Regions from separate parts of the Blautia sp. KLE_1732_HM_1032 genome, predicted to be linked through region 2. Evidence: predicted binding sites of a transcription regulator. Region 2 holds the regulator's gene; each other region holds the start of a gene.

Region 1 (6,144 bases), 710 kb from region 2:
TAAAAGCATCCATCGAGGCTGCGGCAGAGGCACTTGGCGATGATGGCCGTATCCTGGTACGTGAGAGCGGTACAGAGCCGCTGATCCGTGTTATGGTAGAAGCAGGAACCGATGAACTCTGCCATAAATATGTAGACAGTGTTGTTGATGTAATGGAAGCCGAAGGGCTTGTTGTAGAATAAGGAATTCCATGAAAAATACAAAGACCGTATTGATTCTTGCAGCCGTTACAGGAGCTTTGCTTCTGGGCGGCTGCGGCAGTGAAAAAACAAAAACATACGAACAGGCCGGAAAAGATCTTTCCCAGGGAAGTTACAAGTATGCCCTGGAGGAGTATCAGAGTTCTATCCAGAACGGGGTAAAACTGGCACAGTCCTACCGTGGGGCAGGTATTGCAAGCTTACGTCTCGGTAAATATGAAGATGCGGTGAATAACTTCACAGAAGCGTTAAACTGCGATAAAGTCAGCAAAAGCCTCCGGAAGGATATCCTGTCCTACCGTGCTACCGCAGAGCTGAAGGCCGGAAATTATGAGGATGCCATGGCAGACTGCCAGACACTTGGAGAAGATTTTTCCATGGATGCAAGCAGTTATTTCCTCACCGGAAAAGTTGCCCTTGCCATGGATTCCTACGAGGAAGCGGCATCGAACTTCAAGCAGGCCTATGGGGAAGATTCCACCTATGATATGGCGATCCAGATCTATGAGGCATACCTGGATAAAGATATGGAAGCAGACGGAACCAGATATCTGGAGGCAGCTCTTTCTTCTGAGGCCAAGGACGCCCAGGAGCACTGTGACAGAGGCCGTGTCTACTACTATATGGAAGACTACACCAATGCAAAAAAAGAGCTCCTGGAAGCATCCAAAAAGGATAATACAGAGGCCCTTCTTCTCATGGGAATGGTATATCTGGCCCAGGACGATGTGGAAAATGCCCAGGCAATGTACAAACAGTATATTTCCGCAGTGGGAGATTCCGCCAAGGGATATAACGGCCTGGCACTGTGTGATATCCGGAACGGGGATTATGATTCCGCTCTTGATAATATTACAAAAGGCCTTCCTACTGCTACCACAGACGAGATGCAGAGCCTTCTGTTCAACGAGATCGTAGCCTATGAGAAAAAACTGGATTTTGCCACTGCACTGACCAAGGCGCAGGAATATATTGATATGTTCCCGGAAGATTCCGCCGCAAAAAAAGAGCTGGCTTTCCTGAAAACCAGAACGTCTTCGGAGGGCTGATATGGAATATTTTGAGGAAATACAGGACCGTGTCATCCTGATCGGTGTCCAAGCGAATCTGGGGGATGACATGGAGGAATCCCTGGATGAACTTGGGGAGCTTGCGGCTACAGCCGGTGCGGCCGTTGCTGGCAGGATCATCCAGAACCGTGAGGCAGTACACCCCGGTACCTATATCGGAAAAGGCAAGATCGAGGAGGTAAAAGGTCTTCTCTATGCTTTGAATGCCAATGGTGTGATCTGTGACGATGAGCTTTCTCCTGCACAGATGAACAATCTGGAGCGGGAACTGGAATGCAAAGTCATGGACCGTACATTGCTGATCCTTGATATTTTTGCGAAGCGTGCCGTCACAAGTGAAGGCAAGATCCAGGTAGAACTTGCACAGCTTCGTTACAGGTCTGCACGTCTTGTGGGACTACGTTCTTCTCTTTCGCGACTTGGAGGAGGAATCGGAACCAGAGGCCCTGGTGAGAAAAAGCTGGAGACAGACCGTCGTCTGATCCGGAACAGGATATCCGCACTGAAGCAGGAGCTTTCCCAGGTAGAAAAGCACAGAGAGCTGATCCGTTCCAGAAGAGCTGTGGGAAATCTGAAGACAGCAGCCATTGTTGGCTATACCAATGCAGGAAAGTCAACACTTCTGAATACACTGACAGGCGCTTCGGTGCTTTCGGAGGATAAGCTGTTTGCCACACTGGATCCGACTACCCGTCTTCTGACACTGGATGACGGACAGCAGCTTCTTCTTACGGATACCGTAGGCTTTATCCGCAAGCTTCCCCACAATCTGGTGGAAGCCTTCAAGAGTACTCTGGAGGAAGCCAAATATGCGGATTATATCATTCATGTGGTAGATGCATCCAATCCTCAGGCGGAGATACAGATGCATATCGTATATGAAACCCTGAAAGAGCTTGGTGCTCTGGGAAAAAAGACGATCACACTTTTTAACAAGCAGGACCGTGTTTCCGGGGAGAGCTTTCGGGATCTCCGAGCAGACCATACGCTGAAGATTTCCGCACGGACAGGAGAGGGGCTTGAGGAATTTAAGCAGCTTCTTTCTGAGATACTGGCAGAAGGACAGATTTATATGGAACGGCTTTTTCCTTATTCGGAGGCCGGTCAGATCCAGCTGATCCGTGAGTATGGACAGCTTCTTTCGGAAGAGTATACCGAAGGAGGGATTGCTGTAAAAGCAAGAGTTCCGCGGGAAATCTATCCGAAAGTCACATAATGTTAAAATATCTACTCAGTACCATATATAGTACCGTGAACAAAACGGGCACTATATATGGTGCTTTTTATGTTGACGCAAAGAGGCGTGTCTGATACAATAAGCCTACAGCGCTTTGAACACAGATCGTGAAACGGAGTGTGTTCGTAAGCAGGCAAGTGAGGCGGAATGAAATATCCGCTTATAAATAAATGCATGAGGGAGGCATTTTCTTATGTTTCAGGTAGTAAAAAGAGACGGTGAATTAGACGAATTTAAAATGGGGAAGATCACTGCGGCAATTGATAAGGCATTTGATGCCAAAGGTAAGAATTACAGTTCGGATATGATCGATCTTCTGGGACTTCGTGTTACAGCGGATTTTCAGAATAAGATCGAGAACAACCGGATTTCTGTTGAGGATATCCAGGACAGTGTGGAGAACGTACTGATCCAGGCCGGATATTCTGATGTTGCCAAGGCGTATATCCTTTATCGTAAGCAGCGTGAGAAGATCCGCAATATGAAATCCACCATCCTTGACTATAAAGAAATCGTAAACAGCTATGTAAAGGTTGAGGACTGGCGTGTAAAGGAGAACTCAACGGTTACTTATTCTGTAGGAGGTCTGATCTTAAGCAACTCCGGAGCAGTTACCGCAAACTACTGGCTGTCTGAGATCTACGACAACGAGATCGCAGATGCACACAGAAATGCAGATATCCATATCCATGATCTGTCCATGCTGACCGGTTACTGTGCAGGCTGGTCCCTGAAGCAGCTGATCCGAGAGGGACTTGGTGGTATTGAGGGTAAGATCACTTCTGCACCTGCAAAGCATTTAAGTGTACTCTGCAACCAGATGGTGAATTTCCTGGGTATCATGCAGAACGAATGGGCGGGCGCACAGGCATTTTCATCCTTTGATACTTATCTGGCACCTTTTGTAAAGGCAGACAACCTTTCCTATCCGGAGGTTAAGAAATGCATTGAGTCCTTTGTATATGGCGTAAATACTCCAAGCCGCTGGGGCACTCAGGCACCATTTTCCAACATTACACTGGACTGGACCGTTCCGGACGACCTTGCAGAGCTTCCGGCTATCGTAGGCGGCAAGGACATGGATTTCAAATACAAAGACTGTAAGAAAGAAATGGATATGGTCAATAAGGCATTTATCGAGACCATGATTGAGGGAGATGCCAACGGACGTGGATTCCAGTATCCGATCCCGACCTACTCCATCACAAAGGAATTCGACTGGTCTGATACCGAGAACAACCGTCTTCTCTTTGAGATGACTTCCAAGTACGGTACTCCGTATTTTTCCAATTATATCAACAGTGATATGAAGCCAAGCGACATCCGCAGCATGTGCTGCCGCCTCCGTCTGGATCTCCGTGAGCTCCGCAAAAAGAGTGGTGGATTCTTTGGCTCCGGTGAGAGCACAGGCTCTGTAGGCGTTGTTACCATCAATATGCCGCGTATCGCATACCTTTCCAGAACGCCGAAGGAATTTTATCAGCGCCTGGACCACATGATGGATATCTCCGCAAGATCTCTTCATATCAAGAGAGATGTGATCAGCAGGCTTCTGGATGAGGGACTGTATCCGTACACGAAGAGATATCTTGGAAGCTTTGACAATCATTTTTCCACCATCGGTCTTGTGGGAATGAACGAAGCGGGCTTAAATGCCTGCTGGCTGAAAAAAGACATGACAGATCCGGAAACCCAGAAGTTTACAAAAGAGGTTCTGGAGCATATGAGAAGCCGTCTTTCAGACTATCAGGAGCAGTATCCGGGAGAGCTTTTCAATCTGGAGGCAACACCGGCAGAGTCCACTGCATACCGTCTTGCCAAACACGACAGAAGCCGTTATCCGGATATCAAAACAGCGGGAAAAGAGGGCGACACTCCGTATTACACAAACAGCTCTCATCTGCCGGTTGATTACACTGCGGATATTTTTGACGCACTGGATATTCAGGACGATCTGCAGACTCTGTATACTTCAGGAACCGTATTCCATGCATTCCTTGGGGAGAAGCTTCCGGACTGGAAGGCAGCGGCAGCGTTGGTACGTAAGATCGCAGAGAATTATCGCCTGCCCTATTACACCATCTCACCGACCTATTCCGTATGTCAGGAGCATGGCTACATCAGCGGCGAGCATTTCACCTGCCCGAAATGTGGAAAGAAGGCTGAGGTTTACAGCCGTATCACAGGATATTACCGTCCTGTACAGAACTGGAACGATGGTAAGACCCAGGAGTACAAGAACCGTACCCTCTATGATATTACCCATTCCCAGCTGAAAAAGGTCCATACCAGTGTGATGACCATGAAGGGTAACGAGGTGGAGATCCAGCCTGTGGAATCTCATAAATATCTTTTTACGACCAGCACTTGTCCGAACTGCCGTATGGCAAAGAAAATGCTGGAAGGCGAAGAATTGGAGATCATCGATGCTGAGCAGAATCCCGAGCTTGTCAAGCAGTATGGGATCCGTCAGGCGCCTACACTTGTAATCACTGACGGGGCACGGGTTAAGAAGTATGTGAATGCTTCTAACATTCAGAAGTATGTGGATGAAGAGCTGGATTGAGCTCTTCGGTGCAATTGTAAATTGTAATTAAAATGGCTGGACGTATGTCTGTTTGGATGTGCGTCTGGTCTTTTTTATATAATTTTTTATTTTTTGTCTTTTTGTTTTTATATTTTTTGGGGGATTTTCGTTTTTGGGAAAGGTGGTTGACATTTCATGTCGGGATGGTATACTTATACATGGGTTTAATGATTGAAAGTGTTACACTTTAATGTATGAATATATACCGCTGTAATACCGCGTGGGGGATCCGGGAATTGTTTCCCGGCGGAAATTTGCGAGGGGGAAAGCACTCAAAGTTGCGAAGCCCGTTTTTCCCCCTCGCGCTCCCCCTTTCCGGGCACGCTTTTTTGAACGTACGTTGTGGTGTGTGATACGTTTTGTATAGGGCGATGGATTCGACGGTATCGGGAATTCAAGGCTGAGCCGATGGATGAGGGCGGACGAGAAAGCGGCCCGCATAGCGGGCCTGTTCCCTGATATGAGATTTATATTCTGTGATATTTAACTGAATCAAGTAAGTCCCCTGCAGAGTTGCGAAAAGCAATAAGCAGTGGGTGAGGACTTGCTTGTATCAGGAGAAGTGCAGGCTCTATCTGATAAACTGCGGAGCAGTTATGAGCAAGTAGCGAAGCGGATTGCGAATATCCGCTTGACCTGAATCAAGAAAGCATATCAGTTACTTATATCGGCACAACCTACAATATCCAATACCGTAGAATCCATCGCCCCGTCAGAAAAGTAACACATTCCACAACACAGAACAGCGGCGTGGCCGGGAGGGGAGGAGCGCGAGGAGGGGACGATGGCCTTCGCAACTATGAATGCTTCCCCTCCTCGCACCTGCCGCATGCGAAATGCTCCCCCTGGAAAGGAAAAGCACAGCCGCATGCAAAATGCTCCCCCTGGAAAGGAAAAGCACAGCCGCATGCAAAATGCCCCCCCTGGAAAGGAAAAGCACAGCCGCATGCGAAATGCCCCTCCTGGAAAGGAAAAGCACAGCCGCATGCGAAATGCCCCTCCTGGAAAGGAAAAGCACAGCCGCATGCGAAATGCTCCCCCCTGGAAAGG
Region 2 (6,144 bases):
GGAACAGATTCCGGAAAAAGAGGATATCAAAGTGCGTTTAAGTGCTGCAAGAACCAGATTATATGAATTGCAGATGGCTCTGAAAGAGCATAAGATTCCGGTGATCGTGCTGTTTGAAGGCTGGGGAGCTTCCGGAAAAGGAAGTACTATAAGTAAAGTGATCAAGAATATCGATCCTCGTTTCTTCAAAGTTGCGACTATGTCAGCACCTACAGAGGAAGAACTTCGGAAACCATTTCTTTACCGATATTTCAGGGAAATCCCGGAAGCGGGCAAGTTTACATTCCTGGATTCAGGATGGATGGATCAGACCTGTCGTGAACGTATGGATAAAAAGCTGAAGGGTGACAATTATTCAAAACGGATTGACAGTATCCGGAGATTTGAACGTCAGCTGACGGATAATGGATATGTACTCCTGAAATTTTTTATGCAGATCGATCGGAAAGAACAGGAAAAACGTATGGGCATCCTTCTGGAAAGCAAGGATACCAGATGGAGAGTCAATGAATATGATCTCTGGCAGAATGATCATTATAAGAAGTGCAGAAAGATTTTCGACCAGTATATGCAGGATACCAATACATCTGCGGCTCCATGGTATATTGTCGATGCCGGTGACCGGAAGTGGGCAGAACTGCAGGTACTGGAAACCATGATTAGCAATATAGAGGTTGCCATGGAAAACAGCAAACATGCAGTGCCGATCCTGCAGAATGTTTTTCCTCTGATGGAGATGCCCAGATTAAGCGAGATTCCTCTGGATGGAAAAGAAGTGGGGGATGAAGAGTACAAGGCTGAGCTTAAGGAACTGCAGGCAAAGCTTGGAAGCCTGCATAACCGTCTTTACCGAAAAAGAGTGCCTGTGATCATCACCTATGAAGGCTGGGATGCTGCCGGAAAGGGAGGAAATATCAAGAGGATCACGGAGGCTCTTGATCCCCGTGGATTTGAGGTACATCCTATCGCAAGTCCGGAGCCTCATGAAAAAGCCCGTCATTATCTGTGGCGTTTCTGGACAAGGCTTCCCAAGGATGGTCACATTGCCATCTTTGACCGGACGTGGTACGGAAGAGTGATGGTAGAACGTCTGGAGGGCTTCTGCAGCGAGAATGACTGGAGACGTGCCTACAATGAGATCAATGAATTTGAGAAGGAGCTTTCTGACTGGGGCGCTGTGATCGTGAAATTCTGGGTCCACATTGATAAGGACACCCAGCTTGCCAGGTTCAACGACCGCCAGAGCAATCCGGAAAAACAGTGGAAGATCACGGATGAGGACTGGAGAAACCGTGAAAAATGGGATCAGTATGAAACAGCAGTAGATGAGATGCTTCAGAAAACCAGCACTGCTTATGCACCATGGCACATTCTGGAATCCGTAGATAAGAAATATGCAAGGCTGAAGGCGCTTCGGATCGTGATCGAAGAAATTGAGAAAGCGCTGAAATAAGAGATAAAAGCTGCGGCAGGATAACAGATATTCTGCTGCAGCTTTTTGTCTGAAGAGAGATGAATCAATTCCGGAGATAGTTTCGCATACTGCGAAGAGCATGTTTTTCCAGTCGGCTGACCTGAGCCTGGGAGATACCAATCTCATCAGCTACCTCCATTTGGGTTTTTCCCTCGTAGAAGCGGAGATCGATAATGTGACGTTCACGCTCTCCAAGCCGGTTCATGGCATCTCGAAGAGAAATATCCTCCACCCAGTTTTCTTCCAGGTTCTTTTTATCACTGATCTGATCCATAACATATAGGGTATCTCCGCCTTCGGAATACACGGGCTCAAAAAGGCTTACCGGGCTCTGGATCGCATCCATGGCATAGACGATCATTTCCTTGTCGATACCGATCTCATCAGCGATTTCTGCAATGGTAGGCTCTTTGAGATGCTGCCGCATATAGTTTTCCCGGGTATAGATGGTTTTGTAAGCGATATCCCGCAGAGAACGGCTGACCCGTATGCTGTTGTTATCACGGAGATATCTTCGGATCTCTCCGATGATCATGGGAACTGCATAGGTGGAAAATTTTACCTGAAGAGTGGTGTCGAAATTATCGATCGCTTTGATCAGGCCGATGCAGCCGATCTGAAAAAGGTCATCCGGATTTTCACTGCTGTTCTGAAAACGCCGGATCACGCTTAAAACAAGCCGCAGATTGCCTTTGATGTACAATTCCCTGGCTTCTTCATCGCCAGCTTTGATTCTTTTAAAGAGCTCCGCCTTTTCTTCCTGATCGAGAACGGGAAGGGTTGAGGTATTTACTCCGCAGATTTCAACTTTATTCAGTGCCATCTTAGAATCCTCCTTGTCTTGTCAGTACATTAAGATGATTCTCAGAGGGCGGTTGAAATATACTTTTTCAGGGAAAATATAAAAAATAAAGGGCCTTGACAATAAGGAGGTATTTATTCTCCGGACAGCAGTTTTTCATTACGGAAATCAACAAGGATGATATCTTCGCCGATCTGGCGGATGCAGTCCCATGGAATGGAATATTCATTTTCTTTGGAAAAACACCAGCAAAATTTTCCCGGTTCCGGCATGATCAGGGCTTTCAGACGTGCGGTTTCACAGCAGAATTCCACATCAAGAGGGCAGCCAAGACTGCGGCAGGTATGGATATTGATCACTTCTTTTTGTTTCAGCTCACAGATGCGCATAAATTCATCACCTGGTATGATTTTATGGAAAATCTGTAAAATTTATGCAAGTCCGATTATTGACACATTATGTGCATTTATTTTATAATAAAAACAAATTTAGTAATGATTTACTGATCCGGAAAGGGGGAGAGTTCTGTGAGATGTCCGTTCTGTAACCAGGATAATACAAGAGTTGTAGATTCCAGACCTGTAGAGGATACCAATTCCATCCGCCGCCGCCGTCTCTGTGATGCCTGCGGAAAGCGTTTTACAACTTATGAGAAGGTGGAAACGATTCCGCTGACTGTGATCAAGAAGGATCAGAACCGGGAAAGCTATAAACGTTCCAAGATCCAGGATGGTGTTCTTCGTGCTTGCTATAAGCGCCCCATTCCCATTGAGAGAGTGGAAGAGATGATCGATTCCATAGAAGGAGATATTTTCCGGTCAGAAGACCGTGAGATCAGCAGTACCAAGATCGGAGAGATCGTTATGGAGCATCTGAAGGATCTGGATGCGGTGGCGTATGTACGATTTGCGTCTGTATACAGAGAGTTTAAAGATGTCAGTACCTTTATGGATGAGCTGAAGAAGCTGATCAATTAAGAGATTAAATGAATAGACTGCAAATGCAGGAGATTTCAGGCCGATTGTCAAAAGACAACCGGCCTTTTTTGAACGCAGATCGCGAAGCGACTGCGTTCATGAGCAAGTAGCGAAGCGGATTGCGAATGTCCGCTTTACACATGAATGTTTGATTTTTCAAAGATCGTAAAAGTGGATACAAAAAAACAGGAACCGCCTGGGAAAAATCCTCTGCGGTCCCTGCTATAAATATATATTAATGATTCAGGAAACTTAATTAAACAATACCCTGAGCTTTCATAGCGTCAACAACTTTTTCGAAGCCGGCGATGTTTGCACCTACAACATAGTTGTCTTCCATACCGTAACGTTTAGCAGCGTCATCAGCTTTGTGGAAGATATCGATCATGATGTGGTGGAGTTTCTCATCAACCTCTTCTCTTGTCCAGGAAAGTCTCATGGAGTTCTGGCTCATCTCAAGTGCAGATGTGGCAACACCGCCAGCGTTTGCGGCTTTACCAGGCATGAAGAGAACACCGTTCTCCTGAAGGTATGTTGTTGCATCAAGAGTAGTAGGCATGTTTGCACCTTCAACGACGTATTTGCAGCCATTTGCAACCAGTGTTTTAGCTCCGTCAAGACCAAGCTCGTTCTGAGTAGCACATGGAAGGTAGATATCACATTTGATATTCCAGATGCCAAGTCCCTCAGTGTAGGTAGCACCCTCAACACGGTCTGCATATTCTTTGATACGTCCACGTTTTACTTCTTTGATATCCTTTACGACGTCAAGGTTGATTCCGTTCGGATCGTAGACATATCCGTTGGAGTCGTTCATTGCAACAACCTTGGCACCAAGCTGAGTAGCTTTCTCAACAGCGTAAATAGCTACATTACCGGAACCTGTTACAACGATTGTTTTTCCTTCTACGGAATCATTGTGAGCTTTGGCGATCTCGTTGAGCATGTATACAACACCGTAACCGGTAGCCTCTGTACGGATCAGGGAACCTCCGAAGGAAAGACCCTTTCCTGTAAGGACACCCTCATAAAGGCCACGGATTCTCTTATACTGTCCGAAGAGATAACCGATCTCACGTCCGCCGACACCGATGTCACCAGCCGGAACATCTGTATCTGCGCCGATATATTTGCAAAGCTCTGTCATAAAGCTCTGGCAGAATGCCATAACCTCTCTGTCAGATTTACCCTTAGGATCGAAGTTGGAGCCACCTTTTCCACCGCCGATCGGAAGGCCTGTAAGAGAGTTTTTAAAGGTCTGCTCAAAACCAAGGAATTTCAGGATACCCTGATTTACAGAAGGATGGAATCTTAAGCCGCCTTTGTATGGTCCGATGGCGCTGTTGAACTGAACACGATATCCCTTGTTAACCTGTACAGTTCCGTTATCATCGATCCACGGTACTTTGAAGGAGATGATCCTCTCTGGCTCTACAAGACGCTCAAGGATGGAAAGTTTACGATACTCTTCCTCATTTTTGTCAATTACGACTTTAAGGGAATCGAGAACTTCCTTAACTGCCTGATGGAATTCTGGCTCGCCAGGATTCTGTGCTACAACTCTTTCATAAACTTCTTCTGTGTAAGACATTGTTGTTTCCTCCTCATCACATATTAAATTGCGTTGAAAACTAAATTCGAGTGCTATTATACATTAACATGCTAAAAAAGGGAAGTGCTAAATTTGATTTTTTTAAATTTTTATTTCTTGCGTTGAAAGCCTAAATGTGAGATGATATAGAATAAATATTTTTTGACTATGAAATTAAAATGGTTAAATAATAGTGAAAATTAGAAGAGGAGTGGTTTTTATGAGAACATTCGGGAAATCATCAAAGCTTGACAACGTGCTGTACGATGTGCGCGGACCGGTTGTGGATGAGGCTGCCAGAATGGAAGAAGATGGAATGGAGATTCTGAAGCTGAATATTGGTAATCCGTATCCATTTGGGTTTTCAGCACCTCAGGAAGTGATCCTGGATATGCTGAGTAATGTTCGTACTTCCCAGGGATATTCCGATTCCAAGGGCATTTTTTCTGCAAGAAAAGCGATCATGCAGTATGCACAGCTTCGCGGGATCCCGGGAGTTACCATTAATGATATTTATACGGGAAATGGTGTCAGTGAACTGATCAACCTCTGTATGCAGGCGCTGCTTGATAACGGGGATGAGATCCTGATCCCGGCTCCGGATTATCCGCTGTGGACAGCTACTGCAACACTGGCAGGCGGAAATGTAGTTCATTATATCTGTGACGAACAGTCTGACTGGTATCCGGATATTGAGGATATCAAGAGCAAGATCACACCAAGGACCAAGGCGATCGTTATCATCAATCCCAATAACCCTACAGGTGCAGTATATCCGAAGGAGATCCTGGAACAGATTGCAGACATTGCAAGAGAAAATGAGCTGATCATCTTTTCTGATGAGATCTATGACCGTCTTGTTATGGATGGATATAAACATACATCGATTGCATCCCTTGCACCCGATGTGTTCTGTGTAACATTTTCAGGATTGTCCAAGTCTCATATGATCGCAGGTTTCCGCATCGGATGGATGATTTTAAGTGGTGCAAAAAGTAAGGCGAAGGGTTATATAGAGGGAATCAATATGCTCTCTTCCATGCGTCTCTGTTCAAATGTTCCGGCACAGTCCATTGTACAGACTGCACTTGGCGGATATCAGAGTGTCAATGAATATACGCAGCCGGGCGGACGTGTTTATGAGCAGAGAGACTTTATTTACAAGGCACTGAATGATATTCCGGGAATTTCCGTTGTAAAACCACATGCGGCATTTTATATATTCCCGAAGATCGATACTGAGAAATTCAATATTTTCAATGATGAACAGTTTGCTTTGGATTTTCTTCATGAGAAACAG
Region 3 (6,144 bases), 700 kb from region 2:
ATCTGCTCTTGATCCGGAGATGGTAGGAGAGGTCCTGGAACTGATGCAGGAGCTTGCAAGATCCGGCATGACCATGGTTGTGGTAACTCATGAGATGGGCTTTGCCCGCGAGGTGGCAACCAGAGTCCTCTTCATTGATGAAGGAAAGATCCAGGAAGAAAATTCTCCTAAGGAATTCTTTGCAAATCCAAAGAATAAGAGACTTCGAGAGTTTCTTTCAAAGACATTATAATGACATTATAAATATAAGAATATTAAAAACGGATGCTTGATCCTCCTGTGGAAATGCTGCAGGAGATAAAGCATCCGTTTTTTGTAGTGCTAGTTGCAAAAAAATCCTTTTTCTTTCCGCTGCTCAGTGAATTTCTTCACCGGCAGTTTTCTGTGCGGCTTTTATTTCGTTGTAACAGTATTTGATGATAGATTTTCTGGTTATGATTCCGATGAAGGAGCCCTGGTCATCTACCACCGGTACGAAGTTCTGATTAATGGCGCGATCCAGGAGATCTTCCATATTGGAATCTGCATGGACCGGTTTGTAGGTGGCGCGACGTGGGATCGCCATGATTGGGATTCCCTCTGTTTCCTTGATGTCGTGGATATCTGCACGGCGCATGCCCCAGAGGAGATCTCCCTCTGAGATGGTGCCGAGATATTTGCCGTCCATGGTGAGGATAGGAATGCAGGAGTACTTGCGGTGCTCCATTTTTTCGAGGGTCTGGCGAAGAGTTTCATCCTCAAAGATGTAGGCTACTTCGCTTTTGGGAATCAGAAAAAACAGAATGTTCACGTTATTACCTCATTTCCGCAAAAATTATAAATAAATCTGTAGGCTGTTTTAGAGAAGCTGAAGTCCGTGTGTCTCTGCAGCATCTGTGATCTCCTTCGGCCAGAGAGAGACATGTACTTCTCCGATGTGTGCTTTACGAAGGAAGAACATACAGATCCTGGACTGTCCGATACCACCACCGATGGTGTACGGAAGCTCTTTGTTCAGGATGGCCTTCTGGAATGGAAGCTCTCTTCGGTCATCACAGCCTGCTTCGGTAAGCTGGCGGTCAAGTGCGTCCTCGTCAACACGGATTCCCATTGAGGAAAGCTCAAGGGCAATGTCAAGTACCGGATAGTATACGAGGATATCACCGTTCAGTTCCCAGTCATCATAGTCCGGGGCACGTCCGTCGTGGCGCTCGCCGTTGGTGAGGGTTTTGCCGACTTTCATAAGGAAGACAGCACCCTTTTCACGGGTGATCCGATATTCACGTTCCTTCGGTGTGCAGTCCGGATACATGTCAAGAAGCTCCTGAGTTGTGATAAAAAAGATATCCTTCGGAAGGATCTCCTCGATGTAGTCATACTGTACAGCCATGTATTTCTCAGTTTTACGAAGGACACTGTAAATGGTGCGTACGGTTTCCTTGAGAGTCTCCATGGAACGCTCTTCTTTGGAGATGATCTTTTCCCAGTCCCACTGGTCTACGTAAACAGAGTGGATATTGTCCAGATCTTCATCCCGGCGGATGGCTACCATATCTGTGTAAAGACCTTCTCCGTGAGAAAATCCGTATTTTTTCAGTGCGTAGCGTTTCCATTTGGCAAGGGAGTGTACGATCTCGGCGTTGCTTCCTTCGATAGCCTTGATATCAAAGCTTACCGGGCGCTCTACACCATTAAGGTTGTCGTTAAGGCCGGATTCCGGTGCTACAAATGTTGGAGCGGATACTCGAAGAAGGTTCAGCTTCTGTGAGAGTGTCTGCTGGAAGAAATCTTTTACGGTTTTGATCGCAATCTGTGTGTCATGGAGGTTCAGGTCTGCATGATAGGTTGCGGGGATTGTGATTGTATTCATTATCGGCTCCTCCTGATGATTTTTAGGCTTATTGCTCTGTGGGGTATTATAACAGAAAATGGGTGGAGTGGCAATATAATGAGAGGGGAAGTCTTTTGGGGTATCGTAGAAAAATACTGGGTATTAAATGCCTGGTGTGATATACTGAAAAAAGAATGCTTATGTTTACGATGGAAATATAAATATCCGTTTTGACGGATAGAATGGAGGGAGCTTATGGCAGGTCAAAGGTGTCAGGTTTGTGGGGGTAAGGTTGTAAATGGCAGGTGTTCATTATGTGGGATGCCTTACAGAAATGATGAGGTGTTATATCATCTGAATGAGCCCCGGGAGATACATTATAAACATGCTTCCGCCAAAGTGCGGGATATGATGCGGCAGTATGGACAGGATGCTGATCAAACAACACAACATAACGGAAACGTAAACCGGAATACGAACGTAAACCGGAATACAAACATAAACCGGAATACGAATGCAAGCCGCAATACCGATTTGAATCGGAATCTAACCGGAAGCCGGAATGCAGGTGCAGCAGCCGGACGTAAGACTGTAGCGGCAGTTAATACCAGGAATAAAACAACGATGGGCAGAAATCGTGCAGAAGTTTTAGATCAGGGAAAAAAACAGCAAAAAAAAGATCAGAAAAGCAGCGGGGCAGGCTGGATCATATGGTTTATAGTGACACTGGCCATTCTGCTTCCGAAATTATGGGATTTTCTTGCAGACTGGATCGGAACGAATTTGTGAGAATATTTCTGCAGTGAGATCAGGCAGTGCTAAGTGTCTGTATTTTCGTGTATACAGAAATATCCCTTTTCTTTTCTCCTCAGCTGTGTTATACTCATGCCTAGCACAACATATAGATGAAAAACAATATATAGAGGATATAGGTACTATATATAGTATTTTGCATAGCGACTTATATATAGCACAGGGAGGGATGAGCAATGTTATATGTGATCAAGAAAGACGGGACAAGAGAGGAGTTTAATCCGCAGAAGATCGTGGCTGCCGTGAACAAATCCGCAGAGCGTATTCTTTATACTTTTTCAGACGAGGAGAAGGATTTTATCTGCCGTTTTGCCCAGGAGCATGCGGATTCCCTTGGAAAGAATGAGATCGAGATCCAGGAGATGCACAACATCGTGGAGGGGGCTCTGGAGCGTGTGAATCCGGCAGTTGCCAAGAGCTACCGTGATTATCGGAATTACAAGCTGGATTTTATCCATATGATGGATGATGTCTATACCAAGAGTCAGGCGATCCGTTATATCGGTGATAAAAGTAATGCCAATACAGACAGCGCCCTTGTTGCCACGAAACGAAGCCTGATCTTTAATGAGCTGAACAAGGAACTCTATCGGAAGTTTTTTATGAACCGTAATGAGCTTCAGGCATGTAAGGACGGCTACATTTATATTCATGACCAGTCTGCACGTCTGGATACCATGAATTGCTGTCTGTTCGATGTGGCAGCTGTTTTAAGTGGCGGTTTTGAGATGGGCAATGTCTGGTATAACGAGCCGAAGACTCTGGATACAGCCTTTGATGTTATGGGGGATATCATTCTCAGTACAGCAGCACAGCAGTATGGTGGCTTTACAGTGCCGGAGGTTGATAAGATCCTGGCACCGTATGCAAAGAAGAGCTATGATAAATATATTTCCGAATTTATGAAATACTCGGATGAGAGCTGGAGTGGCCGTGAGGAGAGAGCTATTGAGTATGCTCTTGATAAGGTCCGCAGGGATTATGACCAGGGCTGGCAGGGAATTGAGTACAAGCTGAATACCGTCGGTTCTTCCAGAGGTGATTATCCGTTTGTTACGGTGACACTTGGTCTCGGAACCGAGCAGTTTGAGAAGATGTGTACGATTTCCCTTCTTGAGGTCCATCAGGGAGGACAGGGTAAGGCCGGACACAAGAAACCGGTACTTTTCCCGAAGATCGTATTCCTTTATGACAAAGAGATCCATGGTCCAGGAAAGTGCTGTGAGGATATTTTTGAGGCTGGTGTGGAGTGTTCCTCCAAAACCATGTATCCGGACTGGCTGTCTATGTCCGGCGCAGGCTATATTTCCAGTATGTACAGGAAATACAAGAAGGTCATCAGCCCGATGGGATGCCGTGCTTTCTTAAGTCCGTGGTATGAGCGTGGCGGTATGGAGCCGGCGGATGAGAATGATACGCCTGTTTTTGTGGGACGTTTTAACATTGGTGCGGTAAGCCTTCATCTTCCGATGATCCTTGCAAAGGCCAGAGCGGAGAGCAGAGATTTTTATGAGGTTCTGGATTTCTATCTGGAAATGATCCGTAACCTGCACATCCGCACTTACGAATATCTGGGACAGATGCGTGCATCCACCAACCCGCTTGCATATTGTGAAGGCGGTTTCTACGGCGGACATCTGAAACCGAATGAAAAGATTGGCAAGATCCTGAAGCCTATGACAGCTTCCTTCGGTATCACAGCGTTAAATGAGCTTCAGGAACTTTACAATGGCAAATCCATTGCCGAGGATGGGGCGTTTGCTCTGGAGGTCCTGAAATATATCAATGACAAGGTAAATCAGTACAAGAAGGAAGATGGTTATCTTTATGCGATCTACGGAACACCGGCAGAGAGTCTTTGTGGCCTGCAGGTAGAGCAGTTCCGTAAGATGTATGGAATCATTGAGGGCGTTTCTGACAGACCATATGTGAGCAACAGCTTCCACTGCCATGTAACAGAGGATGTAACTCCGATCGAGAAACAGGATCTGGAGGGACGTTTCTGGGAACTCTGCAATGGAGGTAAGATTCAGTATGTACGTTATCCGATCGGCTACAATAAGGAAGCTATCCGTACACTGATCCGCAGAGCCATGGATCTGGGATATTATGAAGGAGTGAACCTTTCTCTTGCATACTGTGACGATTGTGGTCATGAGGAACTGGAGATGGATGTATGCCCTGTCTGCGGTTCCAGAAATCTGACCAAGATCGACCGTATGAACGGATATCTTTCCTACAGCCGTGTCCATGGAGATACCCGCCTGAATGAGGCGAAGATGGCTGAGATCGCTGAGCGAAAATCTATGTAAATGCTGGCTGTCCGATCAACTGTGGAACAGTGATCGGACAGCCAGACAGTATAAAAATATCCCGCAGAGCTGCAGGTAAGACCAGTAGCCGTCTGCGGGATATTTTTATGTAAAGTGAAGTTTTATAGTTCACTTTGTATTCTGAGTCCGTAAAATGATCATTTAATGATAGTCCCGGTCTTCTCACGGTAGCCGTCTTTTGCATGGACCATGTCTGTGATGATGGTACGGCGTCCGGTTCCCTTCTCCACGAAGGAAACACCTGCTTCGATCTTAGGAAGCATGGAGCCTGCCGCAAACTGTTTGCCGGCAATATATTTCTTGGCATCTTCTGTGGAAATAGTATCCAGATAAGATTCGTGATCCGTATTATGGTCAAGGCTTACTTTCTCGACGCTTGTAAGGATCATCAGAGTGTCAGCGTTCAGTTCTTCTGCAAGAAGTCCTGCTGCCAGGTCTTTCTCGATGATGGCGCTGGCACCATTCAGCTGAGTTCCCTGCTCAAGAACCGGGATTCCGCCACCGCCTGCGGCAATGACGATCTGCTCTGCTGCAGAGAGGACCTTTACGGTTTCAATCTCTACGATCTTCTGTGGCTTCGGTGCTGCAAGGATACGTCTGTACTGGCCCTCGCCCACCTTTGTGACAAAGTTTCCTTTTTCTTCTTCAGCCTCGGCCTCTTCTGCGTTAAGAACACGTCCAATGATCTTTTCCGGCTCTGCAAATGCTTCATCGTATGGATCGATGACAACCTGTGTCAGAACTGTGCTGACCGGTTTATAGATCCCTCTGGAGATAAGCTCAGCACGGATGGCGTTCTGAAGGTCATAGCCGATATAACCCTGGCTCATGGCGGAACATACGGACATTGGTGCAAATGTATAATCAGGATGGGCCTTACCGAATTCATTCATTGCGGTGTGGATCATCCCTACCTGCGGACCGTTGCTGTGGGAGATCACTACGCGGGTTCCCTCCTCTACCAGATCTGCGACTACCTTCGCTGCGAGTTTTGTAGCTGTTTTTTGCTCTGGAAGTGTGGTGCCAAGTGCCCGGTGGCCTAATGCAACTACTACGGTTTTTTCGCTCATAGGAAATACCTCGTTTCTCTTAAAAATTGGAATGAAATCAGTTACTGTATTCAGTAACGAGTACATCGAAAACGATGCACGAGTATTATATTTTATTATAAAAGACCTATGTGGGAAA

The links. The regulator NrdR, encoded in region 2, represses ribonucleotide reductase genes. The targets are predictions, from matches to a motif close to CACAANATNTTGTG.
Region 1: the regulator NrdR is predicted to act here: its motif matches at 2,536-2,549, upstream of NQ489_RS15490 (ribonucleoside triphosphate reductase).
Region 3: the regulator NrdR is predicted to act here: its motif matches at 2,744-2,757, upstream of nrdD (anaerobic ribonucleoside-triphosphate reductase).

Annotation. Positions count from the first base shown of each region.
Region 1 covers NZ_CP102266.1:3,259,146-3,265,289, reverse strand. The annotation lists gene glmM (phosphoglucosamine mutase) at 1-182, shown strand, start outside; gene NQ489_RS15500 (tetratricopeptide repeat protein) at 191-1,249, shown strand; gene hflX (GTPase HflX) at 1,251-2,486, shown strand; gene NQ489_RS15490 (ribonucleoside triphosphate reductase) at 2,701-5,073, shown strand.
Region 2 covers NZ_CP102266.1:2,549,463-2,555,606, reverse strand. The annotation lists gene pap (polyphosphate:AMP phosphotransferase) at 1-1,453, shown strand, start outside; gene sigG (RNA polymerase sporulation sigma factor SigG) at 1,518-2,297, opposite strand; gene NQ489_RS12255 (YlmC/YmxH family sporulation protein) at 2,411-2,665, opposite strand; gene nrdR (transcriptional regulator NrdR) at 2,804-3,253, shown strand; gene gdhA (NADP-specific glutamate dehydrogenase) at 3,510-4,844, opposite strand; gene NQ489_RS12240 (aminotransferase class I/II-fold pyridoxal phosphate-dependent enzyme) at 5,065-6,144, shown strand, end outside.
Region 3 covers NZ_CP102266.1:3,247,651-3,253,794, reverse strand. The annotation lists gene NQ489_RS15455 (amino acid ABC transporter ATP-binding protein) at 1-232, shown strand, start outside; gene NQ489_RS15450 (CBS domain-containing protein) at 356-790, opposite strand; gene asnA (aspartate--ammonia ligase) at 839-1,849, opposite strand; gene NQ489_RS15440 (hypothetical protein) at 2,066-2,599, shown strand; gene nrdD (anaerobic ribonucleoside-triphosphate reductase) at 2,800-4,935, shown strand; gene arcC (carbamate kinase) at 5,094-6,026, opposite strand.